Regions from separate parts of the Pseudomonas sp. WS 5071 genome, predicted to be linked through region 2. Evidence: predicted binding sites of a transcription regulator. Region 2 holds the regulator's gene; the other holds the start of a gene.
The links. Region 2 encodes LexA, which represses DNA repair genes until DNA is damaged. Its sites were predicted from a motif close to CTGTNTNNNNANACAG; they were not measured.
Positions count from the first base shown of each region.

Region 1: recN (DNA repair protein RecN) is a predicted target of LexA. The motif match lies at 2,052-2,067, and genes of this name have one in related genera.

Region 1 covers NZ_JAAQWY010000023.1:52,010-66,743, reverse strand. The annotation lists gene fur (ferric iron uptake transcriptional regulator) at 1-258, shown strand, start outside; gene recN (DNA repair protein RecN) at 345-2,027, opposite strand; gene grpE (nucleotide exchange factor GrpE) at 2,282-2,848, shown strand; gene dnaK (molecular chaperone DnaK) at 2,950-4,866, shown strand; gene dnaJ (molecular chaperone DnaJ) at 5,188-6,312, shown strand; gene dapB (4-hydroxy-tetrahydrodipicolinate reductase) at 6,323-7,129, shown strand; gene carA (glutamine-hydrolyzing carbamoyl-phosphate synthase small subunit) at 7,388-8,524, shown strand; gene carB (carbamoyl-phosphate synthase large subunit) at 8,641-11,862, shown strand; gene greA (transcription elongation factor GreA) at 11,865-12,341, shown strand; gene HBN61_RS15135 (hypothetical protein) at 12,370-12,774, shown strand; gene yhbY (ribosome assembly RNA-binding protein YhbY) at 12,787-13,095, opposite strand; gene rlmE (23S rRNA (uridine(2552)-2'-O)-methyltransferase RlmE) at 13,203-13,853, shown strand; gene ftsH (ATP-dependent zinc metalloprotease FtsH) at 14,046-14,734, shown strand, end outside.
Region 2 covers NZ_JAAQWY010000025.1:51,501-66,234, forward strand. The annotation lists gene topA (type I DNA topoisomerase) at 1-85, shown strand, start outside; gene HBN61_RS15950 (DUF6586 family protein) at 316-837, shown strand; gene HBN61_RS15955 (hypothetical protein) at 956-1,192, shown strand; gene sulA (SOS-induced cell division inhibitor SulA) at 1,263-1,736, opposite strand; gene lexA (transcriptional repressor LexA) at 1,749-2,357, opposite strand; gene HBN61_RS15970 (TetR/AcrR family transcriptional regulator) at 2,617-3,324, shown strand; gene nagZ (beta-N-acetylhexosaminidase) at 3,506-4,504, shown strand; gene HBN61_RS15980 (S-methyl-5'-thioinosine phosphorylase) at 4,517-5,254, shown strand; gene HBN61_RS15985 (DEAD/DEAH box helicase) at 5,327-8,029, opposite strand; gene mfd (transcription-repair coupling factor) at 8,054-11,503, opposite strand; gene HBN61_RS15995 (glyceraldehyde-3-phosphate dehydrogenase) at 11,790-13,253, shown strand; gene tcuC (MFS transporter) at 13,329-14,627, opposite strand.

The sequences.
Region 1 (14,734 bases), on a different contig from region 2:
ACGGTTTATCGTGTGCTGACCCAGTTCGAGTCCGCCGGGCTGGTGATTCGCCACAATTTCGATGGCGGTCATGCGGTGTTCGAGTTAGCAGATGCTGACGGTGGCCACCACGACCATATGGTCAACGTTGAAAGCGGAGAAGTGATTGAGTTTTTCGATGAAGACATCGAGAAGCTGCAGCACGCAATCGCCGAGAAACATGGCGTTGAGCTGGTGGATCACAACTTGGTTCTCTACGTACGTAAGAAAACCAAGTAAGCAAGGCACGCGAATTCAGGTTCGTGAAACGATCGAAGGCGACCCAAGGGTCGCCTTCGTGCTTTCTGTGGGATGACCGTTCGTCGTTAAGCTGCCTGATTTTTTGCTGATACGACCATTTTCTTCGCGTGCGCCAAAGACTCTTTGGTCAGATCGATGCCGCCCAGCATGCGCGCAACCTCTTCCACGCGCTCTTTTTGACTCAGTTTGGATACCGCTGTCCGCGTAGCCTCGCTGTCCCTAACTTTGTGCACGAAAAGATGCTGGTGGCACTGCGCAGCGACTTGAGGCAAGTGTGTGACGGTCAAGACTTGACCGCGGTCGCCGAGGCGGCGTAGCAGTTGACCTACAATCTCGGCTGTAGGGCCGCCAATACCCACGTCCACTTCGTCGAAGACCAGAGTCGGAACGCGTGAGGTTTGCGCGGTGATTACCTGAATAGCCAAGCTGATACGTGACAGTTCACCGCCAGACGCTACTTTGGCCAGCGCTTTGAGCGGCTGTCCGGGGTTTGCGCTGACCAGCAGTTCGACGTGTTCCAGGCCGAAAGGCTGTGGGTCGGTACTGTTTTGCGGCTTTAATTCAATGACGAAACGACCTCCCGGCATGCCGAGGCGCTGAATTTCTTCTTCTACAGCGCTGCCCAGGCGCGTAGCGGCCTGAGTGCGAATGTTGCTGAGTTCACGCGCGCATTCTTGGTAATGACGTGCAAACGCTGTCAGCTCAGTGGCCAGCCTTTCGATGGATTCATCATTGGCGTTCAGCGTTTCCAGCTCATCCATCAATTTTTGTTGCAGGGCATAGACCTCGGCAGGTTGAACGCGATGTTTGCGTGCCATGGTATAGATGGAGTCGAGACGCTCCTCCAGATATTGCAGGCGACGCGGGTCAGCATCGAAGTGGTCGAGAAAGCGATTCAGCTCACCGACTGCTTCTTCAACCTGGATCTGGGCACTGGCAAGCAAATCAGAAGCTTCGTTCAGTGCGCTGGTATTGTTGTTGACACTGGCCAAGCGATTGAGGCTGCCGGTGAGCGTGTTAAGCACATTGCCGGAGTCGCTTTCACTGCATTGCTCGACCACTTGGCGGCAAATTGAAAGTAAAGCTTCGGCATTGGTAAGGCTTTTGTGTTCCTGCTCCAGCTCTTCCAGCTCATTTTCAGCAAGCGCCAGGTTGTCTAGCTCTTCGAGTTGATAACTGAGCAACTGATGGCGAGCTTGCTGCTCATCGCCAGAGTTGGAAAGATGCTCAAATTCTTGTTTGGTTTGACGCCAGCGTTGTGCCGCGAGCTGTACCTGTCGGGCCAAGTCGGTCGCGCCTGCAAATTCATCGAGCAACCGACGGTGTGTTTCGGGTTTTAGCAGCGATTGATGTTCATGTTGGCTATGAATGTCGATCAACAGCTCGCCAAGGGCTTTGAGGTCGCCTTGTGGACAAGGCGTGCCGTTGATATATCCACGGGAACGTCCCTCGCTGGTAATGACTCGCCGCAGAATGCAGGGGCCGTCATTCTCGAGATCCCGTTCGGCCAGCCATGCTTGTGCTTCGGGGATTTCTTGCAAATCGAAAGTGGCGAGAATGTCTGCCTTGTCTGCGCCAGGACGCACGACACCACTGTCCGCGCGGTCGCCCAGCGTTAACCCCAGGGCATCGAGCATGATCGATTTGCCGGCGCCGGTTTCGCCAGTGATTACACTCATACCGCGATCGAGCTCCAGATCGAGATGTTCAACGATGGCGTAGTTGTGTACGGACAGGTGCACCAGCATGGGGGCCGCTCCAAAACGTAATGTCTGGTTATTTATACAGTGTTTTTGAGCGGGCTGACAATGGGCAGGCTTAGTTCGATTTACACCGCATTTGCTATTTTTTAGGTCGTTTGGTTTTTTGGTAGAGCGTGCGCTTGATTGAGATAACTCATGCCTTCCGTTTTTCTGGCTCTTGAACCTGAGAATTGCGACCCCATATACCTTGGCACAAGCGCGAACTTGAATTCGCGGACAAAGTTTGAAAGGAGAAATCTATGGCAGACGAACAGACTATGGATACGCAGAACCAAGATGCTAATCAGGCCGCCGATGCATCAGGCGAAGATCTGGTAGCCCGTGTGCAGGTGCTTGAAGAGCAACTGGCAGCCGCCAATGATCAGGCTCTGCGTGTAGCTGCCGATCTGCAGAACGTCCGCCGCCGTGCCGAGCAGGACGTTGAGAAAGCACATAAATTCGCTCTGGAAAAATTTGCTGGCGATCTGCTGCCAGTGATCGACAGCCTGGAACGTGGGCTTGAACTGTCGAGCCCTGATGACGAGAGCATTCGACCGATGCGTGAAGGTATCGAGCTGACACTTAAAATGTTCCAGGACACCCTGAAGCGTTATCAGCTGGAGGCCATTGATCCGCACGGCGAACCGTTCAATGCCGAGCATCATCAGGCGATGGCCATGCAAGAAAGTGCTGACGTTGAGCCCAATAGCGTTCTTAAGGTGTTCCAAAAGGGTTATCAACTCAATGGCCGCCTGTTGCGCCCGGCGATGGTCGTGGTAAGCAAGGCGCCGGCACCGGTTTCGCCTTCAATTGATGAGCAGGCTTGAAATCGGTCGCAAGGCCCCCATTTAGAAGTCAAGCGTTTAAGTAATGCCGCAGTTGGTCATTACTGCTGCGGCAAAAAAATTCAAATTTAGGGAGAGTTAACATGGGCAGAATTATCGGTATTGACTTGGGCACCACCAACTCGTGTGTGTCTGTTCTGGAAAACGGCAAGGCCAAAGTGATTGAAAACGCAGAAGGCGCGCGTACTACGCCTTCGATCATTGCGTACGCCAATGACGGCGAAATTTTGGTTGGTCAGTCGGCCAAGCGTCAGGCAGTGACCAATCCGCATAACACCCTGTACGCGGTGAAGCGTCTGATCGGTCGTCGTTTTGATGAAGAAGTTGTACAGAAAGACATCCAGATGGTGCCTTACAAAATCGTCAAGGCAGACAATGGCGATGCTTGGGTTGAAGTGAACGGCCAAAAAATGGCTCCGCCACAAATTTCGGCTGAAATCCTGAAAAAAATGAAGAAAACCGCCGAAGACTACCTCGGCGAGCCAGTGACTGAAGCGGTTATTACCGTTCCGGCTTACTTCAACGACAGCCAGCGTCAGGCAACCAAAGACGCGGGCCGTATTGCTGGTCTGGACGTAAAACGCATCATCAACGAACCTACCGCAGCTGCTCTGGCTTACGGTATGGACAAAGCGAAGGGCGACCACACTGTCATCGTTTATGACTTGGGTGGCGGTACATTCGACGTGTCGGTAATTGAAATTGCTGAAGTTGATGGCGAGCATCAGTTTGAAGTGCTGGCAACCAATGGTGACACGTTCCTGGGTGGTGAAGACTTCGATATCCGTCTGATCGACTACCTGGTTGACGAATTCAAGAAAGAAAGCGGTATGAACCTCAAAGGTGACCCGCTGGCGATGCAGCGTCTGAAAGAAGCTGCTGAAAAAGCCAAAATCGAACTGTCTTCGAGCCAGTCGACTGACGTGAATCTGCCTTACATCACTGCAGATGCCACTGGTCCTAAGCACTTGAACGTGAAGATCTCTCGCGCCAAGTTGGAATCGCTGGTTGAAGATCTGGTTCAGCGCACAATCGAGCCTTGCCGTCTGGCGTTGAAAGATGCCGGCATTGATGTGGGTGCTATCAACGATGTCATTCTGGTTGGTGGTCAGACCCGTATGCCATTGGTGCAGAAGCTGGTAACTGAGTTCTTTGGCAAAGAAGCACGTAAAGACGTGAACCCGGACGAAGCGGTTGCCATGGGTGCTGCTATTCAGGGCGCGGTTTTGGCGGGTGATGTTAAAGACGTACTGTTGCTGGACGTAAGCCCGCTGACGTTGGGTATCGAAACCATGGGCGGCGTGATGACGCCTCTGATCGAGAAAAACACCACGATTCCTACCAAGAAATCGCAAGTGTTCTCGACTGCAGACGATAACCAGGGCGCGGTAACCATTCACGTGCTTCAAGGTGAGCGTAAGCAAGCGGCTCAGAACAAGTCGTTGGGTAAATTCGACCTGGCTGACATTCCACCAGCTCCACGTGGCGTGCCTCAGATCGAAGTGACTTTCGATATCGATGCCAACGGTATTTTGAACGTAAGTGCGAAAGACAAGGCGACTGGCAAGTCTCAGTCCATCGTGATCAAGGCTAACTCGGGTCTGTCCGAGGAAGAGATTGCTCAGATGGTGCGTGATGCTGAGGTCAACGCTGAAGAAGACCGCAAGTTCGAAGAGCTGGCCGCTGCACGTAACCAGGGCGACGCGCTGGTTCACTCGACTCGTAAAATGATCGCTGATGCTGGCGACAAGGTTACCGAGGAAGAGAAAGCAGCGATCGAAGCCGCTGTAGTTGCTCTTGAAGCTGCTGTTAAGGGCGATGACAAAGCCGCTATCGACGCCAAGGTTGAAGAGCTGTCCAAAGTGTCGGCTCCGGTTGCTCAGAAGATGTACGCCGAGCAAGCGAACCCTGCGGACGCTGCGTCCAAGCCAGCTGACTCGGCTGAAAAAGCTGACGACGTTGTCGACGCTGAGTTTGAAGAAGTAAAAGACAACAAGTAATTAGCTTGTTTGTCGGCCGGTTGACCGTGCACATGCGGTGACTGGTAGGATGTCGCCGCGCGGGAGCTAGCTCCCGCGTTGGCGTGTCTGGAGTTGAAGAATTTTTACAGCATGCGACAAGGTCGGGTGCTGGCGGTCTGGCTCGAAACCTTCTTGTATTTCGGCCTGTAGTTACCGCTCCTGTCGGCCAACGCATTGGCTGTTAATCAGAAACCAAAATCGTTGAAAAAGACGTGAGTCGAGACTGATCTCTATCGGGCTTGGCGGGTTTGGTGAGGCTCGGGAGGGTTTTGCCGAACGTCCTTGAGAGTGCAAAGAATTATGGCAAAGCGCGACTATTACGAAATTTTGGGTGTTGAGCGCACCTCTACCGAGGTAGAGCTGAAAAAAGCTTATCGCCGTTTAGCAATGAAGCATCACCCGGATCGCAATCCAGACGACAAGGCTTCTGAAGAGCTTTTCAAAGAGGCCAATGAGGCCTATGAAGTCCTCTCGGATTCAAGCAAGCGTGCTGCTTACGATCAGTATGGCCATGCTGGCGTAGACCCGCAGATGGGTGGCGGCGGAGGTGGTTTTGGTGGGCAGAATTTCTCCGATATTTTCGGGGATGTGTTCAGTGATTTCTTTGGTGGTGGTCGTGGCGGCTCCCGGGGTGGTGCTCAGCGCGGTAGCGATTTGCGCTATACGCTGGAGCTGGACCTGGAAGAGGCTGTTCGCGGTACAACCGTCAATATCCGTGTTCCGACGCAAGTTAATTGCAAGCCGTGCGATGGCTCGGGAGCCAAGAAGGGTTCATCGCCCGTCACGTGCCCGACGTGTGGCGGCATTGGTCAAGTTCGCATGCAGCAGGGTTTCTTTGCTGTGCAGCAGACCTGTCCGCGCTGTCATGGCCAAGGCAAGATCATCTCCGACCCTTGCGACAGTTGTCACGGTGCGGGTCGTGTAGAAGAGTACAAAACCCTTTCTGTAAAAGTGCCTGCTGGCGTGGATACAGGTGACCGTATTCGTCTTTCCGGTGAAGGTGAGGCGGGCGTTCAAGGTGGCCCTACCGGCGACCTTTATGTGGTGATCGATGTGCGCGAGCACGCGATTTTTCAGCGCGATGGCAAGCATCTCTTCTGCGAAGTGCCAATCAGCGTGGCAGATGCCGCGCTAGGTGCTGAGCTTGAAGTGCCGACGCTGGATGGTCGGGTCAAGCTGAAAATTCCGGAAGGTACTCAGACCGGCAAGCAGTTCCGCCTGCGCGGCAAGGGTGTTGCGCCAGTGCGTGGTGGTGGTGCCGGTGATTTGATGTGTCGCGTTGTGGTTGAAACGCCTGTCAAATTGAGTCGTCGCCAGCGCGAGCTGATGGAAGAGTTCCGAACTACCCTCGAAGGTGATAGCAGTCATTCGCCGAATGCCACAGGCTGGTTTGAAGGCGTGAAACGCTTCTTCGGCGATTTGTAAGGGGCAGGTCATGCGACGTATTGCTGTGATGGGCGCTGCCGGGCGCATGGGCAAAACACTGGTTGATGCCGTGCAACAGCGCTCGCCGCTGGGTGGTCTTACTGCGGCGATCGTTCGTCCGGGGAGCACGTTGGTGGGTGCTGATGCTGGCGAGTTGGCCTCTCTTGGGCGGATCGGTGTGCCGTTGTCCTCCAGTCTGGAGGCGGTCATTGACGAGTTTGATGTGTTGATCGACTTCACGTTGCCGGAGGTCATGCTGAAAAACCTGGAAATTTGCCGTCGTTCAGGCAAAGCCATGGTGATTGGTACGACCGGGCTGACTCAGTCTCAAAAGCAACAGTTGTCCGAAGCGGGTCAAGACATTCCGATCGTCTTTGCCGCGAACTTCAGTGTTGGCGTCAATCTCTCGCTCAAGCTGCTTGATATGGCGGCGCGCGTGATGGGTGATGATGCGGATATTGAAATCATTGAGGCGCACCATCGTCATAAGATCGATGCGCCTTCGGGGACTGCGCTGCGCATGGGTGAAGTGATTGCGGATGCATTGGGGCGTGATTTGGAGAAAGTCGCGGTCTACGGTCGCGAAGGTCATACCGGCGCTCGTGAACGCGAAACCATTGGCTTTGCAACGGTGCGTGGCGGTGATGTGGTCGGTGATCACACGGTACTGTTTGCGACTGAAGGCGAGCGACTCGAAATTACCCACAAGGCCTCCAGCCGTATGACCTTTGCTAAGGGCGCGGTTCGCGCTGCGTTGTGGCTGGACGGGCGTGAGCCTGGTCTCTACGACATGCAGGATGTTCTCGACCTGCGTTGATCGCTCCCTGTAAAATCCGGCGGCTGGTGCGTCCGCCGCCGGATTTTAACTGCTAAGCGATGTCCTGTCGCAATCTCGAGCCTTTTAGGCGTTTTAGCGGTAGACCAAAAAAGCATTTTTCTGTAACCTACAGCTTTAGTGTGTCCACTAAAAGCGCGCAGATTATTCGATGAAAAAGCGGGGTGACGTGTCCATACGTCACTCCGCTTTTTTACAACCTGCGATCGCCCTTTCAGGTTTTATTTACGGGAGGTCTTCTTGACTAAGCAAGCCATACTCGCCCTTGCTGATGGCAGCATTTTTCGCGGCGAAGCCATTGGAGCTGACGGTCAAACCGTTGGTGAGGTCGTTTTTAACACCGCAATGACCGGCTATCAGGAAATCCTTACCGATCCTTCCTACGCTCAGCAAATTGTTACCCTGACTTACCCGCATGTAGGCAATACCGGTACTACACCGGAGGATGCCGAGTCTGATCGTGTCTGGTCCGCAGGTCTGGTTATTCGTGATTTGCCTTTGGTTGCTAGCAACTGGCGCAACACGATGTCGTTGTCGGATTACCTGAAAGCCAACAACGTTGTGGCGATTGCAGGCATTGATACACGTCGCCTGACCCGTATTCTGCGTGAGAAAGGCTCGCAGAACGGTTGCATCATGGCGGGTGACAATATTTCGGACGAAGCTGCTATTGCAGCAGCACGAGGTTTCCCGGGCCTGAAGGGCATGGACCTGGCGAAAGTCGTCAGCACCGAGAAGGCCTACGAGTGGCGCTCCAGCGTCTGGAATCTTGCGACCGACAGCCACCCGACCCTGGATGCCTCTGAGCTTCCTTACCACGTCGTTGCCTACGACTATGGCGTGAAGTGGAACATCTTGCGCATGCTGGTGGAGCGCGGTTGCCGCGTGACGGTCGTGCCCGCTCAGACCCCGGCCAGCGATGTTCTGGCGTTGAATCCGGATGGGGTGTTCCTGTCCAACGGCCCAGGCGATCCAGAGCCTTGTGACTATGCAATCAAGGCCATTCAAGAGGTGCTGACCACCGAGATTCCGGTTTTCGGTATCTGCCTGGGTCATCAGCTGCTGGCGTTGGCCTCCGGTGCCAAGACCGTGAAAATGGGTCATGGTCACCATGGCGCCAACCACCCGGTTCAGGATCTGGATACGGGTGTTGTGATGATCACCAGTCAGAACCACGGTTTTGCGGTGGATGAAGCCACTTTGCCTGTCAACGTGCGTGCGATTCACAAGTCGCTTTTTGATGGCACGCTGCAGGGTATTGAGCTTACCGACAAGAGCGCATTCAGCTTCCAGGGTCACCCTGAAGCGAGCCCGGGCCCGAACGACGTAGCACCGCTGTTCGACCGTTTCATCAACGAGATGGCCAAGCGCCGCTAATCCGTTTCCTGTGAATGAAGTCGCCCAAGGCGGCCCCGAGCACCGGCGGCCCTTGGGGGCTTCAGGGAAAAGATTACCGGCTTGCCCACTGACCTGCGGATTTGAGTGACAAACCCATGCCAAAACGTACAGACATAAAAAGCATTCTGATTCTCGGCGCTGGCCCGATTGTTATCGGCCAGGCGTGTGAGTTCGACTACTCCGGCGCTCAGGCCTGCAAGGCACTGCGTGAAGAGGGTTACCGCGTCATTCTGGTGAACTCCAACCCGGCCACCATCATGACCGACCCGGACATGGCCGATGCCACGTACATCGAGCCTATCAAGTGGCAAACGGTCGCCAAGATCATCGAAAAAGAACGTCCGGATGCCCTGTTGCCTACCATGGGTGGGCAGACGGCGCTGAACTGTGCATTGGACCTGGAGCGCGAAGGCGTTCTGGAGAAATTCAATGTTGAGATGATCGGTGCCAATGCGGACACCATCGACAAGGCTGAGGATCGTTCGCGTTTCGACAAGGCGATGAAGTCGATCGGTCTTGATTGCCCGCGCTCTGGCATTGCTCACAGCATGGAGGAGGCTAACGCCGTTCTCGAGAAGCTTGGCTTCCCGTGCATCATTCGTCCGTCCTTCACCATGGGCGGCACGGGTGGTGGTATTGCTTATAACCGCGAAGAGTTTGAAGAGATCTGCTCCCGCGGCCTGGATCTATCTCCAACCAAAGAGCTGCTGATCGACGAGTCGCTGATCGGTTGGAAAGAGTACGAGATGGAAGTTGTCCGCGATAAAAAGGACAACTGCATCATCGTCTGCTCGATCGAGAACTTCGACCCGATGGGTGTGCACACCGGTGACTCGATCACTGTTGCGCCTGCACAGACCCTGACGGACAAGGAATACCAGATCATGCGTAACGCCTCGCTGGCGGTACTGCGTGAGATCGGCGTCGAAACGGGCGGTTCCAACGTTCAGTTCGGTATTTGCCCGGATACTGGCCGTATGGTCGTCATCGAGATGAATCCGCGCGTGTCCCGTTCGTCCGCGCTGGCCTCCAAAGCCACGGGTTTCCCGATTGCGCGTATCGCTGCCAAGCTGGCGATTGGCTATACCCTTGATGAGCTGCAAAACGAAATCACGGGTGGCAAGACGCCAGCCTCTTTCGAGCCTTCTATCGACTACGTCGTGACCAAAATGCCTCGCTTCGCCTTCGAGAAGTTCTCCAAGGCTGATGCGCGACTGACCACGCAAATGAAGTCTGTTGGCGAGGTTATGGCCATTGGCCGGACTTTCCAGGAGTCTCTGCAAAAGGCGTTGCGTGGCCTTGAAGTCGGTGTGTGCGGTCTGGATGAAAAACTGGACCTGAGCAACCCGGAAAGCATGGCCGTGCTCAAGCGCGAGCTGACAGTGCCGGGCGCTGAGCGCATCTGGTACGTAGCTGACGCATTCCGTGCAGGCATGACGGTCGAAGACATCTTCGGCATGAACATGATTGATCCTTGGTTCCTGGTGCAGATCGAAGACCTGATCAAGGACGAAGAGAAAATTAAGACGCTGGGTCTTGCCAGCATCGACCGCGACATGATGTATCGCCTCAAGCGCAAGGGTTTTTCGGATCAGCGTCTGGCCAAGCTGCTGGGGGTTACCGAGAAAAACCTGCGTCGCCATCGCCACAAGCTGGAAGTGTTCCCGGTTTATAAGCGTGTTGATACCTGTGCAGCCGAGTTCGCCACCGACACCGCCTACATGTACTCGACCTATGAGGAAGAGTGTGAAGCGAATCCTTCGGATCGCGACAAAATCATCATTCTGGGTGGCGGTCCGAACCGTATTGGTCAAGGTATCGAGTTTGACTACTGCTGCGTACACGCGGCTCTCGCGTTGCGTGCTGATGGTTACGAAACCATCATGGTCAACTGCAACCCGGAAACAGTTTCGACGGACTACGACACTTCGGATCGTCTTTATTTCGAGTCTGTCACTCTGGAAGACGTTCTGGAAATCGTACGGGTCGAGAAGCCAAAAGGTGTGATTGTTCAGTACGGCGGTCAGACGCCACTGAAGCTGGCGCGTGCACTTGAAGAAGCTGGCGTGCCGATCATTGGCACCAGCCCGGATGCAATCGACCGTGCTGAAGACCGTGAGCGCTTCCAGCAAATGGTCGAGCGTTTGAACTTGCGTCAGCCGCCAAACGCAACCGTGCGCAGTGAAGATGAAGCCATCCGCGCGGCCAGCAAAATCGGTTACCCGCTGGTGGTTCGTCCTTCCTACGTGCTGGGCGGCCGTGCGATGGAAATCGTGTACGAAGAGGAAGAACTCAAGCGCTACCTGCGTGACGCGGTGAAGGTGTCTAACGACAGCCCGGTTCTGCTGGATCACTTCCTGAACTGTGCCATCGAGATGGATGTTGACGCGGTTTGTGACGGTGCGGATGTCGTGATCGGCGCGATCATGCAGCACATTGAGCAGGCAGGCGTTCACTCGGGCGACTCCGCTTGCTCGTTGCCTCCTTACTCGCTGCCATTGCACATCCAGGACGAGATGCGCGAACAGGTCAAGAAGATGGCGCTGGAGTTGGGTGTTGTCGGCCTGATGAACGTTCAACTGGCACTGCAAGGGGAAGACATCTACGTAATTGAAGTGAACCCGCGCGCTTCGCGCACCGTTCCTTTTGTCTCCAAGTGCATTGGTGTCTCACTGGCAATGATTGCTGCGCGCGTCATGGCAGGTAAAACCCTGAAGGAAATCGGTTTCACCAAAGAAATCATTCCTAACTTCTACAGTGTGAAAGAAGCGGTGTTCCCGTTCGCCAAATTCCCGGGTGTTGACCCGATTCTTGGCCCTGAGATGAAGTCCACCGGTGAAGTGATGGGGGTAGGTGATACCTTCGGTGAGGCATTTGCGAAGGCTCAAATGGGCGCGAGCGAAGTATTGCCAACTGGCGGCACCGCCTTTATCAGTGTGCGTGATGACGACAAGCCTTTGGTGGCAGGTGTTGCGCGTGACCTGATCGCTTTGGGCTTCGAGGTGGTTTCCACAGCGGGCACGGCCAAGTTTATTGAAGCGGCAGGATTGAAGGTACGCCGTGTCAACAAGGTGACCGAAGGTCGCCCTCACGTTGTCGATATGATCAAAAATGACGAAGTCACGCTGATTATCAACACAACTGAAGGTCGTCAGTCGATTGCTGACTCTTATTCCATTCGTCGTAACGCCTTGCAGCACAAGATTTATTGCACCACGACCATTGCTGCTGGCGAAGCGATCTGTGAAGCGCTTAAATTCGGCCCTGAAAAAACCGTACGTCGCTTGCAGGATCTACACGCAGGATTGAAGGCATGAGCATAACCAAATACCCAATGACCGTTCAGGGCGCGAAAGCCCTCGAAGAAGAGCATGCGCACCTGACGAAGGTTGTTCGGCCCAAGTTGAGCCAGGACATTGGCACGGCACGGGAGCTGGGTGACCTGAAGGAAAACGCTGAATATCATGCAGCTCGTGAACAGCAAGGCATGGTGGAAGCGCGCATTCGTGATATCGAAGGCCGCATGCAGAACGCAGTCATTATCGATGTGACGACCATCCCCCATACCGGAAAGGTGATTTTCGGTACGACGGTAGAGATCGCTAACGTTGAAACTGATGAAAGCGTGACCTACCAGATCGTTGGTGAGGATGAGGCTGATTTCAAGCTCGGAAAAATCTCTGTCGGGTCCCCGCTTGCTCGTGCCTTGATCGCCAAGGAAGAGGGCGATGTGGTGGCTGTGAAGACGCCAAGCGGTGTGATCGAGTACGAGATTGTTGAAGTTCGCCACATCTGAACACAGGCGCCCGCTTCGAGCGGGCGCACTGGTTTGGCAGCTAGCCCAGGTGTTGTGGGTTGGCGGTCTGTGGTTGATGCATTTAGGATTGATGCCGGTGCTGGCCCAAATCGGACTGGCGCCGTTGTTGGTAGAAGAGATCGGCAATACGCTTGAAGTGCTGCTGGTCATATTTTCAGCCGTCTGCGTGTTTGTGCAGGCGCTGGTATTGGCCAGGACTGAGGGCGTTGAGAGTATTTGGCGCGACCTGCGTGGGCAGCTGTTGCTGATGGCGCTGGTCGGTTGTGCGTTGTATCTCGCAGGGCATTCATGGCTGACTGAAGCATTGCGCTGGCAGTCGTTTTTTTACTGGTTGGCTGGCTTTTCGGGTTTGATTCTGGTGCTTCAGCCTATTCCGGGTGAGAGTATCAGGGCGCGCTTTGCACGCCCTTGACCCTTGTCGACATCACTTGAAGCGGTGGATGTTCGACAGTTGCTTGTTTACATTGACGTTCTTGCGGTACAGAAGCGCCATTTTGCCAATCACCTGAACCAGTTCTGCTTTGCCGCTTTTGCAGAGTTCTGCAATGGCAGCCAAGCGAGATTCGCGGTCCAGGATGTTGACTTTGATTTTAATCAGCTCGTGATCGCCCAATGCGCGTTCGAGTTCGGTTAAAACACCTTCAGTCAAACCATTGTCAGCCACAGTCAATACTGGTTTCAGATGGTGGCCAATGGATTTGTACTGTTTCTTCTGCTCTTGAGTGAGCGGCATAATCTGACCCCTGTGTCTGATCTTGTAAAAAGCGGCGGCCAGTTTACCCGAGCGAGTCCCAGACCGCCCAGTTAATCACGACCCGTTTATATTTTTTGAGGTGGCCCGTGGCCCGTTCCAAAACTAGCCTGAATTGGCTGAAAGAACATTTCAACGATCCTTACGTCAAAATGGCGCAGAAAGACGGATACCGTTCGCGTGCCAGCTACAAGCTGTTGGAGATCCAGGAGCGTGATCGGTTGATTCGCCCCGGTATGACGGTGATCGACCTGGGCGCTGCTCCAGGTGGATGGTCGCAAGTGACCAGTCGTCTGATCGGTGGTCAGGGGCGCTTGATTGCTTCCGACATCCTGGAAATGGACAGCATCCCTGACGTGACCTTTATTCAGGGGGATTTCACTCAGGACGATGTGTTGGCCCAAATACTGGAGGCCGTCGGAAATACGCAGGTAGACCTTGTGATTTCAGATATGGCCCCCAATATGAGTGGATTGGCCGCTGTTGATATGCCGCGCGCGATGTTCCTGTGTGAATTGGCACTGGATCTGGCAGGGCGCGTATTGCGACCAGGTGGTGATTTTCTGATTAAGGTCTTTCAGGGGGAAGGCTTCGACCAGTACCACAAAGACATCCGTAAGCTGTTCGAAAAAGTGCAGATGCGTAAGCCATTGTCATCGCGTGACAGGTCCCGGGAGCAGTATTTGCTGGGTCGTGGCTTCCGCGGTATTGAAGGTTCTGCCAGCGATGAGCGTCTCTGACCAGGGCGATAGTTTTATTTGTATCGCTTTACAGATCTGGCATAACGAATATTGTGTAGTCAAAGTTTCACAAAGGGTTACAGACGGAGCCTGCAAGCCTTGTAGGCAATGTAGTAAGTTATGCCGGTGAATATCATGCGAAGCACGCTTTCAGTAGCGGAGCTTGCTTCAGAGGGTAGCTAATTGAACGATATGGCAAAGAATCTGATCCTGTGGTTGATCATCGCCGCTGTCCTTGTGACCGTGATGAACAACTTCTCTAGTCCAAACGAGCCACAAACCCTCAACTATTCCGACTTCATCCAGCAAGTTAAGGATGGCAAGGTCGAGCGCGTAGCGGTTGACGGCTACGTGATTACCGGCAAGCGCAGTGATGGCGATACCTTCAAGACCATTCGTCCGGCAATTCAGGACAATGGTTTGATTGGTGATCTGGTGGATAACCACGTCACTGTCGAAGGTAAGCTGCCAGAGCAGCAAAGTATCTGGACGCAACTGCTGGTTGCGAGCTTCCCGATTCTGGTGATCATTGCGGTCTTCATGTTCTTCATGCGGCAGATGCAGGGCGGCGCTGGCGGTAAAGGCGGCCCGATGAGCTTTGGCAAGAGCAAAGCGCGGTTGCTGTCTGAAGACCAGGTCAAAACGACCTTGGCAGATGTTGCAGGCTGCGACGAAGCCAAAGAAGAAGTAGGCGAACTGGTCGAGTTCTTGCGAGATCCGGGGAAATTCCAGCGCTTGGGCGGTCGTATTCCGCGTGGTGTGCTGATGGTAGGCCCGCCTGGTACGGGTAAAACCCTGATTGCCAAGGCGATTGCCGGTGAAGCCAAGGTTCCATTCTTTACGATTTCAGGCTCTGACTTTGTCGAGATGTTTGTGGGTGT
Region 2 (14,734 bases):
GGACGGCAAGCCGACAGGCTGGCGTGCGTTTTACGACGGCTCCAGCTGGAAGGTTGAAGACAAGCGCAAAGAAAAAGACGCGTGATCAGTTGCTGAACGACTGAAAAACCGCGCGATGGCATCATGCCTCGCGCGGTTTTTTTTTGGCTCAGGGGTTGAGGTCTACGGTAGGTAAGGTGGCTGATGCGTTCTCACGACGACTTCGTGGTCGGACGCCTGGCGCGGCGCATTCATAGCGCCACCCTCTTGCGCCTGTCACCTCATTTCCCGGAGACTGCTCAGCCTGCCCTCATCCTTTTGCTGTGGAGTGCCTTTATGGCTCACGAACTCTATACCCGCACCAATCAGAAAATCTATTTTGCGGGCCTAGCGCTGGAAACCATGAACAAAGCACTGCAAGGTGGGGCCATGAACGCGCAGGCATTGCTGCAGGCAGAGCGCGAATCAGCGGTATTTCACTTGTATGGCGCGTTGCTCGGTTTATGTCATGAAATTGCAGGTTTCTATCGATTGCCGCAGGCCCATGCCAATCGTGTGGAGTTGTTGCTAACTCAAGAGGTGCTGGACGCTAAAGCTATTCCAGAGCTTGCGGAGATGGTTGAGCTGGCAAGATCGCCGGGCACTTGGCTGGCTCAATTGGTGGCAGCGCATGCAGCCCTGTATCAACCGTTGCAGGCGCCTAAAAAGATCAAGGTCGATGTGTTTCAACCCTTGATTGAAGTTGTCAGTGTGGAAGGCGACGGGCCGGAAACGCTCAGTCGCGACACCCTGGAAGAATGGCGTCAAAACCTTAAGAAAATGGCCATACGCTTTCGCGATGGACTCAATGAGTGCTAAAAGTCGGGTTCGAAACTGTACGGTCATTCATCAGGACGTCATTAAAGCGTCATAGAACGTGGCAAATTTCTGAAGGATGACTGATATAATCCCGCGCTTTCGTGGAGAACCAACTTTTATGCCAACGTCCTTTCTAGAAATTGTCGAATTGCCTGACGGCCGTATCGAGTTGCGCCGGGCTGAGGACGAGGGGTCTTTGGTGACGCTGAACTTCTCCGAAGATGCCAAGGCCTTTCTTCAGGGGCAGCATGTTGAAGTGGCAAAGGCCATGTTGAGTGTTGGTGTGCAAATGGCGGGGCGGCTGGCCGAGGGCGAGCTGGAAAAAGAGGATGAAGGACCGCGCATCCTTCACTAAGTGTTTCTGGTTGAACCTCTAAACGGCTGGCTTCTGTGTCCTGTAGAAGCCCCGTGCTGCTCGCGTCTGGTTAGCCCAATCGAATATTCAGGCTTTGCCCTTGACCCATCAGCGCTGAGCCGATCAATTGTTGGCGAGCCGTGCTATTGAGTGGGTTTATCCAGCTCACCACCGTGTGGCTGCGGCCCAGGCGCAGCGCTTCGCAAGTCAATTGCAAGGCGCTCTTGTTGCCGTTGGGTTGGAGCAGCAAGATGCGTTCGCGGTTCAGTCCGGCATCACGCAGCCAGGTTTGTGTCAGGCTGGCCGGTGGTGCGATCAGTGTCAGCCAGCGCTCATCTTGTTGCTCGCTGAGTTCGCGAAGCATGGGGGCCAGCAGGCTCAAGCAGTTCTCGGCAGCGCCGCGTAGCGACAGTTCACTGAAAACTTCAGGTTCTGCGCGCCAGGGTGAATCAAGCACGGTCTTGATCGTGGCTGGCATGGGTTGAGCCATGAATGCCTCGAATAAAGGGAGTTGTGCGGGTAGCGATGTGTGCGGGAACTGCATGACGCCTCCTTATTAACGGCGAATAACGCCGACACTCAGGCCTTCGATAACCAGCTCCTGCTCTTTGAGGTTGACCTCAATGGGCGCGAAATCGGGGTTTTCGGCGATCAGCCAGACTTTGCTGCCTTCTCGCTTGAATCGCTTGACCGTTACTTCGTCATCAATACGTGCAACCACAATTTGCCCGTTTCTGGCCTCGCGGCACGTGTGAACGGCAAGCAGGTCGCCATCAAAGATGCCAACGTCCTTCATGCTCATGCCCTGGACGCGCAATAAGTAGTCGGCCCGCGGATGGAAGAAGGTCGGGTTGATGTTGCAGGATTCTTCAACGTGTTCCTGCGCCAGTATGGGAGCGCCAGCCGCCACTCGACCGATGATGGGCAGGGTGGACTCGTCGGCGCTGGCCTCGAAACCGGGAATCCGTATGCCCCGTGAGGCCCCCGGCGTCATTTCGATGGCGCCCTTGCGGGCCAGGGCCTTGAGGTGTTCCTCGGCGGCATTGGGCGACTTGAAGCCCAGCTCCTGTGCAATTTCGGCACGGGTGGGCGGGTATCCGTTGTCATCCAGGCAGCGTTTGATAAAGGCCAGGATCTCAGCTTGGCGTGGCGTCAGTTTTAGCATATTGATCGCTCTGTCTTTTTATACAGTGACTGGGATTATATACAGTGAAGGCTCATTGGCAATGCTCCATTTTTAACCGTCCGCTGGACGGTCGTCGATGAGCAATGAGGCGGCTACTTTATCAGCACAGGCCACGTCGTCCGAGGCTGTGGTTAAATGCGGGACTGGCCGGTCGCAAAAAGAATGCCCACCTTGACTTTTAACAAACTGAAACGTATGTTTCAAACAACTGTTTAAGTGTTTGTCAGCCGGAGTAGACATGGCCCAGTCGGAAACCGTTGAACGTATCCTTGATGCTGCCGAGCAGCTGTTCGCGGAAAAAGGTTTTGCCGAGACTTCATTGCGGCTGATTACCAGCAAGGCCGGGGTTAACCTGGCAGCTGTGAATTACCATTTCGGGTCCAAGAAAGCGCTGATTCAGGCAGTTTTTTCGCGCTTCCTCGGGCCTTTCTGCGCCAACCTCGATCGTGAACTGGAGCGGCGTCAGGCCAAGCCGGACAATCGTCCCGAGCTCGAAGAGTTGCTGGAAATGTTGGTGGAGCAAGCGCTGGTGATTCAGCCGCGCAGCGGCAACGACCTGTCCATTTTCATGCGTTTGCTGGGTTTGGCGTTCAGTCAGAGTCAGGGGCATTTGCGCCGTTATCTTGAAGACATGTATGGCAAGGTCTTTCGCCGCTACATGCTGCTGGTCAATGAGGCTGCGCCGCAAATCCCGCCGATTGAACTGTTTTGGCGTGTGCACTTCATGCTGGGTGCGGCTGCGTTCAGCATGTCCGGGATCAAGGCGCTGCGGGCAATTGCCGAAACCGACTTCGGTGTTAACACCTCGATTGAGCAAGTCATGCGCTTGATGGTCCCTTTTCTGGCCGCTGGCATGCGTGCGGAAAGCGGCGTGCTCGATCCGGCGATGGCGGCGGCGCAAATGCGTCCGCGCAACAAATCTTCTCAGGCCAGCCCCAAGGTTTGACCTGACGCGGGTGGGCGAGGCAGCGCAGTTCCGCTAAGCTTGCCGCCATGCTCATTCCCGCCTTGTTTCCCTGTGTCCTCTTTACGGGTGCTGCCAACACTGCTGGCGCGCGCGCCGCTGTCTGCGTGCGGGACCAGGAAGCAAGCGCACTTTCTTTGAAGGAATACCCATGAGTTCTGCCTTGCAAGGCTCCTTGATGGTGGACGTCGCCGGCACTTGGCTGACGGCCGACGACCGACACCTGTTACGCCAGCCTGAAGTGGGCGGCCTGATTATTTTTGCGCGTAACATTGAGCACCCGCGTCAGGTGCGTGAGCTGTGTGCTTCGATTCGGGCCATTCGCCCCGACCTGCTGCTGGCGGTGGATCAGGAAGGCGGGCGGGTTCAACGCTTACGCCAGGGGTTCGTCCGATTGCCCGCTATGCGCGCTATCGCGGATAACCCCAATGCAGAGTACCTGGCCGAGCAGTGTGGCTGGATCATGGCTACCGAAGTCCTGGCCGTTGGCCTGGATTTGAGCTTCGCGCCGGTGCTGGACCTGGATTACCAACGCAGCGCCGTGGTCGGCAGCCGCTCATTTGAGGGCGATCCAGAGCGCGCTGCAGCCTTGGCCGGCGCTTTCATCCGTGGGATGAACGACGCTGGCATGGCCGCCACGGGTAAGCATTTCCCGGGGCACGGGTGGGCAGAAGCCGATTCCCACGTGGCCATTCCTGTCGATGAGCGCAGCCTTGAACAGATCCGCAGCCACGACCTGGTGCCGTTCGCACGTTTGAGCCGGCAGTTGGCGGCGGTCATGCCCGCTCATGTGATCTATCCCAATGTTGACAGCCAGCCTGCGGGCTTTTCCCGTCGCTGGTTGCAAGACATCCTGCGCGGCGAGTTGGGCTTTGATGGCGTCATTTTCAGTGATGACTTGTCAATGGCCGGTGCCCATGTGGTGGGGGATGCGGCCAGCCGGATCGAAGCCGCCTTGTCGGCCGGCTGTGACATGGGGTTGGTATGCAATGACCGGGCAGCGGCTGAATTGGCCCTCACGGCGGCCCAGCGCCTGAAGGTCACGCCTTCGGCCCGCATTGCACGCATGCGCAGTCAGGCCTTCGCCAGCACGGACTACCGCCAAGACCCGCGTTGGCAGGTGGCGATTGGTGCGCTCAAAGATGCTCAGTTGATTGATTAAAGGATCGCGTTGATGACGGTTTACGCAATTATTGGTGGCACAGGCCTGACCCAGCTTGAAGGATTGACCATTACGCGCTCATTGGCGCTGGATACCCCGTATGGCCCAACGTCAGCCGACATTCAGATCGGCGAATTCGCGGGACGTGAAGTGATGTTTCTGGCGCGCCACGGCCACCCGCATCGGGTCCCGCCCCATCAGGTGAACTACCGTGCAAACATCTGGGCGTTGAAACAGGCCGGTGCGCAGGCCATTTTGGCTGTTAATGCCGTAGGCGGGATCCATATGGCCATGGGCACCGGGCATTTTTGCGTACCCCACCAAGTGATTGATTACACCAGCGGTCGTGAACACACGTTTTTTGCGGGTGATCTGGAGCATGTGACGCACATTGACTTCAGCTATCCCTACACGCAATCCCTGCGTGAGCACTTGATTGACGCACTGGCTGCCGAGGGTTGTTCCTACAGTTCTCATGGTGTGTATGCAGCAACCCAAGGGCCGCGTCTTGAGACAGTGGCCGAAATTGCCCGGCTTGAGCGTGACGGCTGTGACATTGTCGGCATGACCGGCATGCCAGAGGCGGCACTGGCCCGTGAGCTGGAACTCGAATACGCCTGCCTGGCGTTGGTCGTAAACCCGGCAGCGGGCAAGTCCACGGCGATTATTACCATGGCCGAAATCGAACAGGCCCTGCACGACGGCATGGGTAAGGTCAAAGCGACGCTGGCACGTGTGCTGGCAGGGTAATCCCTTTCACCGTTGTAGCCGCCAGACGGAGCTTCGCGCTGTTTGTCAGCGGCTACAGGGTTGGGGTTGGGCTTAACGCTTTTCGTTTTTGGGTGGCAGGGGCGCGAACAGGGCTTCGATATCGTCGTCCTGCAACTTCCAGTCTCCCGCAATACGGCCGTCCAAAACGCCTGCGGCCAAATCCGATTTTTCCTGCTGCAAGTGCTGGATTTTCTCTTCTACGGTACCGCGGGCAATCATCTTGTACACAAACACCGGTTTTTCTTGCCCGATGCGATAGGCGCGGTCGGTGGCCTGGTTCTCGGCCGCCGGGTTCCACCACGGGTCGTAATGAATCACGGTGTCCGCTTCGGTCAGGTTCAAGCCCACGCCTCCGGCCTTGAGGCTGATCAGGAAAATCTGCAGTTTGCCGCTCTGAAAGTCTTTGACGGGGGTACGTCGGTCCCGCGTTTGACCGGTGAGCAGGGCATAGGCAATGTTGCGCTTCTTCAATTCCGCTTCGATCAGCCCGAGCATCGAGGTGAATTGCGAAAACAGAAGAATGCGCCGGCCCTCTGCGAACAACGCGTCAAGCATCACCATCAAGCTGTCGAGCTTGCCCGACGTACTGCCTTTTTTCGGCGGGTTATCACTCACAAGCCGCAAGTCGCAGCACACCTGACGCAGCTTGAGCAGCGCTTCAAGAATGATGATCTGGCTGCGCCCGACCCCTTTGCGGGTGATTTCATCGCGCACTTTCTTGTCCATCGCCAGGCGCATGGTTTCGTATACATCCCGCTGCGCCTCGTTCAGATCAACCCACTGGATGATCTCGGTCTTGGGCGGCAGCTCGGTGGCGACCTGCTCTTTGGTGCGGCGCAGCAGAAACGGTTTGATGCGTGCGTTCAAGTGTTGCAAGCGCTCATCGTTGCCCTGGCGCTCGATCGGCACCCGATAGTCGCGATTGAAGGCTTTGACATCCCCCAACCAGCCGGGCAGCAAAAAGTGAAACAGCGCCCACAGCTCCCCAAGATGGTTTTCCAGTGGCGTGCCACTCAGGCACAGACGTTGCCGGGCCACCAGTTCGCGCGCGGCCTGGGAAGCCTTGCTGTTCGGGTTTTTGATGTACTGCGCTTCGTCGAGGATCAGGATGTGCAGCGGCACCTTGGCCAACAGGTCAATGTCTTTGGGCAACAACGCATAGGTGGTCAGGATCAGGTCGTATTCGTTGAGGTGTTCGTAGTGTTTTTTGCGGCTGGCCCCATACAGCGCCAGCACCTTGAGCTGAGGTGTGAAGTGCGTGGCTTCGTCCATCCAGTTCGGGATCAGGCTGGTGGGCATCACCACCATGGCCGGACGGTCCAGTCTTCCTGCGTGTTTTTCACACAGAATATGCGCCAGGGTTTGCAGGGTTTTACCCAGTCCCATGTCATCCGCAAGAATCCCGCCCACCTCAAGCTGGCGTAGCGACTGCATCCAGCTCAGGCCTTCCAGTTGGTAGGGGCGCAAGGTGGCATTGAGCCCCTGTGGTGGCTCCACGCTGAAATCCTTGATGTCGCGCAAACGCTGAGCGAACCCGCGAATCTGTTCGCCGCCCTCCCAGCGCAGCGGTAGAGCGTCCAGTGCATTGAGCCGTGGCGCGTCTGCGCTTTTGATGCGCGACGTTGTGGCGCCCGGTTCGCCCAGGTAAAACTCACCCAACGTGGCCAGCACGGGCTTCAGACGTCCGTAGGGCAGGGCGACTTGCAGCGGTACTTGGGTGCTGTTGGGGATGGCGGGGATGTTCACCAGAATCAGTTCGTCATCTCGGCGTTTGGCCAGTTTTTCCGGACTGAGAATCTCGGTGTGCGAGCGCATCAGGTTCAGCAGGATCGGTAGCAGGCTCAGGCGCTGGCCATTGACGATAATCCCCAGTTCCAGGTCGAACCAGTCACGTTCCGGCGCTTCGTCGACGTTGGCATACCAGTCTTCGACAGGGCTCAAGTCAAAGCCGAAATGCTCGTCAATCTGTAACTCCCAGCCCTTGTCACGCAAGCTGTTCATCTGATTGAGGGTGAAGTTCAGCCAGGCACTGTCGTTGACCAGTTCAAACAGTTCACCGGCGCTTTCAGGCAGGGCTTTGCTCTGGCGGGTAGCGATTTTGAAGCCGAGGGCACGCAGTTGCTCGCGGCAGGCATGTTCTGTTTCCGGGTGACGCTTGATGCGCAGGACGTGGTCATCCTGGCGAATCAGCACGTCGGCGTTTTTCTGTCCCGAAACGTACTGTTCCAGGTATTTGAAAGACAGTGCGGCACGGTGCTGGATGTAACGCTGCATTTTGCCGTTGCGCGGCTCGAACGCACTGAACTCGGCACTGGCCAGCCATAAGCGCGGCACCGGTTGCACGTCGTCTATCAGTTGTTCGGGCAGGTTGGCAGGGCGACGCGAGTCGAGCACGGCTTGCAGTTTTTCCAGAAGCTCGGCGTCCTGGGCAGCAGCAGGGTAGTTCAAAGTGTCTTCAATCTTCAGTAGTACGGCCGCTGTGTGCTTGCAGTTGGTGCGCACAGGGCAGGTGCAATTCGCGCTCACCAGCAGCAACGAGCCTTTGGCCGACTCGCGCAATTCGATGGTCTGGCGGTAAGGGTTTTCGCCTGAGCCCTGACAGCTGGACGTGATCAGGCTGTCACCGATCTGGGCGATTCTGACGCGATTTTCCCGGGCGTAGCGACGGCCACGCTCAAGGGTTTGCTCTTTAAACCGACTGACCCAGGTTGGCGCCAGCGGTTTGGTCAGTCGGGGTGTCGAGTTCAGGGGCATGTGGACTTCATTGTGCGGGCCCCATCAGGAAGGCTTCGGTGTCAGGCGCTCAAATAGCGCCTCGATGGTGTTGAAGCGTTCATCCGGGCGTTCCATGGGCACCATGAACTTGAACAGCGTCGCGCCTTCAAACTTGTAGCGATTGGGTTGGCCCTGAATCAGTTTGATCAGTACCAGCGGATCGACCGGCGTGTCGGCGGCAAACTCAATGCGCCCGCCTTGCGGCCCGGCATCCACTTTTTTGATACCCAGTTGCTCGGCGTGCAGCTTGAGCAAGGTAATGCGCACCAGATTTTTGGTCGGCTCCGGGAGCAGTCCGAAGCGGTCGATCATCTCGACCTGCAAGTCCTTCAAGCCCTCTTCGTCGGTCGCTGAAGCGATGCGCTTGTACAGGATCAGCCGCGCATGCACATCTGGCAGGTACGACTCGGGAATCAGCGCTGGCACGCGCAGGTTGATCTCCGGGCCACCGCCCAACGGCTGGTCGAGGTTCGGTTGTTCGCCCTTGCGGATCGATTTGACGGCGCGTTCGAGCATTTCCATGTACAGGGTGAAACCCACGGCCTGGATCTGCCCACTTTGACCGTCGCCCAACAGCTCACCGGCGCCCCGGATTTCCAGGTCGTTGGTGGCCAGTACAAAGCCGGCACCCAGGTCCTGGGTATTGGCGATGGCCTCCAGGCGCTTTTGCGCGTCCCCGGTAATTTGCTGGCGTGGCGGGGTCAACAGGTATGCGTAAGCCTGGTGGTGACTGCGACCCACACGGCCGCGCAACTGGTGCAATTGCGCCAGGCCGAACTTGTCGGCGCGTTCGATGATGATTGTGTTCGCACTGGGCACGTCGATGCCAGTCTCGATGATGGTCGAAGCGATCAGTACGTTGAAACGTTTGTGATAGAAGTCGCTCATCACTTGTTCGAGTTCACGCTCGCGCATCTGGCCGTGACCGATGCCGATACGGGCTTCGGGAACGAGTTCAGCCAGATCGGCCGCACATTTCTCGATGGTCTTTACATCGTTGTGCAGGTAGTAAACCTGCCCGCCGCGCAGCAGTTCACGCAGCAGGGCTTCTTTGACCGTGCTGTTGTTTTGCTCCATGACGAAAGTGCGCACCGACAGCCGGCGGGCGGGCGGTGTGGCAATGATCGACAAGTCGCGCATGCCCGAAACCGCCATGTTCAGCGTGCGCGGGATCGGCGTGGCGGTGAGGGTCAGGATGTCGACTTCGCTGCGCAGGGCCTTGAGCTGTTCTTTCTGACGAACGCCGAACCGGTGTTCTTCGTCAATGATGACCAGCCCGAGGTTTTTGATTTTGACGTCGTCTTGCAGCAGTTTGTGGGTGCCGATCACGATGTCGATCTTGCCCTCGGCCAGATCGGCCACGGCCGCATTGATCTCTTTTGCCGATTTGAAGCGGCTCATGACTTCTACCCGCACCGGCCAGTCGGCGAATCGGTCGCGGAAGCTGTTGTAGTGTTGCTGCGCCAGCAGGGTGGTCGGGACCAGAATGGCAACCTGACGTCCGCCATGTACGGCAATAAACGCCGCGCGCATGGCCACTTCGGTCTTGCCGAAGCCCACGTCGCCACACACCAGCCGGTCCATGGGCTTGGGCGCGAGCATGTCAGCGCGTACCGCTTCAATGGCCGTCTGCTGATCGGGCGTCTCTTCAAACGGGAAACCCGCGCTGAAGGTTGCGTAGTCGGCTTTCGGATCGTCGAACGCATAGCCTTCGCGGGCGGCGCGACGGGCATAAATGTCGAGCAGCTCGGCGGCCACGTCACGAACTTGTTCGGCCGCTTTGCGTTTGGCTTTTTGCCAGGTTTCGGAGCCCAGTCGGTGCAGTGGCGCCAGCTCGTCATCACTGCCGGTGTAGCGTGCGATCAGGTGCAGGTTGGCCACGGGCACATAAAGTTTGGCGCCTTCGGCGTACTCGAGGGTCAGGAATTCGGCCACCTGATTGTCGACTTCAAGCGTCGCCAAGCCTTGATAGCGGCCTACGCCATGGTCGATGTGAACCACTGGCGCGCCTTCGCGCAGCTCGGTCAGGTTTTTGATGACGGCGTCGTTGTTGGCATCGGCGCGTTTTTCACGGCGGCGGCGCTGCATCACCCGCTGGCCGAACAGCGGGCTCTCTGCAATCAGGGCCAGTGCCGGATCGTCCAGCAACAAGCCTTCATCGAGCGGGGCAATAGTGATTGCCAGGCGGTGTTTGCTGGACACGAAGTCCGGCCAACTGTCGACGGTTTTGGGGCGCAGCTTCAATCGCTCGAGCAGCTCCAGCAACACTTCGCGGCGACCGGCGGACTCGGCCGTGAACAGCACGCGGCCTTCAAATTGTTCAAGAAACCCGGAGAGGGCTGCCAGCGGCTGATTGGCCTTGGCCTCGATGGCAAGATTGGGCAATGGCTGCGCCGGGAAGCGTTCGCGGCTGCTGCCGGTGTCCAGATCATCCTGACTGGCGACCACCCGCGGCCAGCTCTTCAAGCGGGCAAAGCAGTCTTCGACCGGCAGGAACAGTTCGGCCGGCGGCAATAAAGGACGGGAAGGATCAACCCGACGCTCTTCGTAGCGGTTGCGCACGTCGGACCAGAAGTTCTCGGCGGCTTGTTCGATACCGGGCAGCGAAAATACCTGAGTGTCGCCGGGCAGGTAATCGAACAGGGTGGAGGTTTCATCGAAGAACAGCGGCAGGTAGTACTCGATACCAGCTGGTGTAATCCCGCTGCTTAAATCCTGAAAGATCGGGCAGCGTCGGAAGTCGACGTCGAAACGTTCGCGGAACCGTGCTTTGAAACGCGTCACGGCATCCTTCTGCAGGGGGAACTCCCGTGCGGGAAGCAAGCGAACCGAATCGACCTTGTCGATGGAGCGCTGATTCTCTGGATCGAAGGTGCGCAAGGTTTCGATTTCGTCGTCGAACAGGTCGATCCTGTAAGGCAGCTTGCTGCCCATGGGAAACAAGTCGATCAGTGCGCCGCGTACGGCGAACTCCCCGTGCTCGTAAACCGTATCGACACAGCGATAGCCGCTGGCCTCCAGGCGGGTACGCATCTGCTCGACATCCAGCTTTTGGCCAATGTCCAGCACCAGGCTGCTGCCAAGTAGAAACTTGGTCGGCGCCAGGCGGTGTAGGGCAGTGGTGATCGGCACTACCAAAACGCCATGATCCAGCTCCGGCAAGCGGTAAAGGCTGGCGATGCGCTGGGAAATGATGTCCTGATGCGGCGAGAACAGGTCGTAGGGCAGGGTTTCCCAGTCCGGGAAGTGCAAGACCGGCAGTTCGGGCGCAAAGAACCTCAATTCTTGCTCAAGGCGCTCGGCGCTTTGGCTGTCTGCGGTCAGAAGCAGGGTGAAGCGCTTGGCGGCGCTGGCCGCCTCGGCAATTGCGAGGCTCAGGGCGGCACCGGGCAGGTTGCCCCAGTGCTGTTTGCCTGCCGTAGCAGGAAGTTTGGGTAGTCGCAGGACGGGCACGGAAGGTTGAGCTCCAAGCGTTGCGGCAAAGAGGTCGATTGTAACGGGCCTGGGGGCTGGCTGTCAGTTGTCGTCTTAAGTGGCGCGGCAAATCCTTCGGGTAAACAGCAAAATGCAGCCCGTGACCCCTTGCCACGCCCCTAAAACGCACTGCAAAAACGCGGATAGCGATTTTTTTCACCTGTAAATATTGAGGCTTAATCGTTTCAGTCAAGCCTCATGACAGGCGCACATTGCCCATGGCCAGAGCCGGCGGCATAATGTAGCCCCTTTTTTCAGCCCCTACATGTGGAAGGTTCCCGTGACTCAGAAGCCCGACCAGTGTCTTGGTGAATGGATCGACCGTGAAGCACTCGCAGAAGCGATGATTCCGCTGATTGGTCAGCTCTACCGCAATAACAACGTGGTGAGCTCGATCTATGGCCGCAGCCTGATCAACCGTTCAGTCATTGCGATTCTCAAAGCTCACCGCTTTGCGCGTCATCGCCAGTCCGATGACATCGAATTGTCCGTGCACGAAACTTTCCCGCTGCTCAAAGCGATGAGCGAACTCAAGCTGGGTGCTGCTTCGGTAGACCTGGGCAAGCTGGCCGTCAAGTTCAAGGCCGAAGGCAATGGCCGTACCGCCGAGCAGTTCGTGCGTGAAGAGCTGGCCGACGTGGTAGGTCAGCAAAACGCCGAAGCCCGTAAAGGCACCGACGTCGTGCTGTACGGTTTTGGCCGTATCGGCCGCCTGTTGGCGCGCATCCTGATCGAAAAAACCGGCGGCGGCGACGGTCTGCGCTTGCGTGCGATCGTTGTGCGCAAAGGTGCCGATAATGATCTGGTCAAGCGTGCCAGTCTGTTGCGTCGTGACTCGGTGCATGGCCCGTTCGACGGCACCATCGTGGTGGACGAAGAAAACAACACCATCACCGCTAACGGTAACCTGATTCAGGTGATCTACGCGAAGAACCCGACTGAGGTGGACTACACCCAGTACGGCATTCAAAACGCATTGCTGGTGGACAACACCGGTGTATGGCGTGACGCCGACGGTCTCGGCCAGCACCTGGCGTGCCCTGGCGTAGATCGCGTGGTCCTGACGGCGCCTGGCAAAGGCAAACTCAAGAACATCGTTCACGGCATCAACCACGGTGAAATCACCGCTGACGACAAAATCATTTCGGCTGCTTCTTGCACCACCAACGCCATTGTGCCGGTGCTTAAAGCTGTGAATGACAAGTTCGGCATTGTGAACGGTCACGTTGAAACGGTTCACTCGTACACCAACGACCAGAACCTGATCGACAACTTCCACAAGGGCGACCGCCGTGGCCGTTCGGCTGCGCTGAACATGGTCATCACCGAGACCGGCGCTGCCACGGCTGCCGCTAAGGCGCTGCCTGAGCTGGCTGGCAAGCTGACCGGTAACGCGATCCGCGTGCCGACGCCAAACGTGTCAATGGCCATCCTCAACCTGAACCTTGAGAAGCCGGCCACTCGTGAAGAAATGAACGAGTACCTGCGTCACATGGCGCTGCACTCCGAGCTGCACAAGCAGATCGACTTCGTCAGCTCGCAGGAAGTGGTTTCCACTGACTTCGTTGGCTCGCGTCACGCGGGTGTAGTTGATGCCGAAGCCACTATCTGCAACGACAACCGCGTTGTGCTGTACGTGTGGTACGACAACGAGTTCGGTTACAGCTGCCAGGTAGTGCGCGTGATGGAAGACATGGCCGGGGTTAACCCGCCAGCGTTCCCGCGCTAAGCGTCTGCTGCAAGTGAAAACGCCCCGACCGGTTCGGGGCGTTTTTGTTTCTGCTCTGTAACGTTTACAGAGGTGTCACGCGTTGCCCGCCACAGCCGATTTGGCTGTGCGCAGTTCATGCGTGTTGCCACGAAACAGCACAACGGTCGCAATCAGCCCAAGCACCGCCGCCCCGGTCAGCCACAGGCCCGGGGCTGCCTTGTTGTCCAATACGTGGATCAAATAGGTGCACGCTGCCGGGGTGAACCCACCGAAGGTTGCGGTCGCCAGGCTATAAGCCAGCGAGAAGCCAGTGGTTCGTACTTCCACCGGCATGATTTCGGTGAGTGCCACCACCATCGCGCCGTTGTACGAGCTGTACAGGAACGACAGCCACAGTTCGACGATCAGCAAATGGCTGAAGCTCGGGTTGGCCACCAGCCATGACAGCGATGGGTAGGCGGTCAGAATCGCGAGAAGGGTCGCACCCAGCAGTAAGGGTTTGCGCCCGATCTTGTCAGACAGTGAGCCCATCACCGGTAGCCAGAAGAAGTTGGAGGCACCGATACAGACCGTCACCAACAGCGCATCAAAATCTGACAGATTCAGCTCTGCTTTCCCGAAGGTCGGGGTGTAGGCCGTGATCAGGTAAAACGACACAGTGGTCATCACCACCAGCGCCATACCGCCCAGTACCAGTCCAAAGTTCTGACTGATTGAACGAATGATTTCCCGCAGGGTTGGGCGATGTTCGCGAGCTTCAAATTCTGGCGTTTCTTCCATTGAGCGGCGAATGACAAAGATCACCGGCACAATCAGGCAGCCCAGCAAAAATGGAATTCGCCAGCCCCATTCGCCCATGTCTTGTGGGCTAAGCCAGTGATTCAAGCCGACACCAAGCAGCCCGGCAAAGACCACGGCGGCTTGCTGGCTGGCGGACTGCCAGCTGACAAAAAAGCCTTTGCGGCCCGGTGTGGCAATTTCTGACAAGTACACCGAGACGCCACCCAGCTCTACACCTGCGGAGAACCCTTGTAACAGGCGGCCTAACAGCACCAGCAGTGGCGCAGCTACGCCCAGCGTGGCGTAACCCGGTACACAGGCAATCAGCACTGTACCCATGGCCATCAGGGCGAGGGTGATGATCAGGCCTTTGCGTCGGCCATGGCGGTCAATGTAGGCGCCGAGGAAGATCGCACCCAGCGGGCGCATCAAGAAGCCAGCGCCGAACGTGGCCAGCGCGAGCATCAAGGAGGCGAAGGCGCTATTACTTGGAAAGAATGTGTTGGCAATGGCCGTGGCATAAAAGCCAAAGACCATGAAATCGAACATTTCGAGGAAGTTACCGCTGACAACGCGAAAAATCGCCTTGCCTTTACCTGCACTGGAGGCCATCAGAAATCACCCGCTGTTATCTGTTTTATGCGTATCCATGTTTTTAGTCGTCCACACTGCCTGTTCCGGGGCTGCGCCGGTCAGCAAAACAGTTTTGTAACCATATG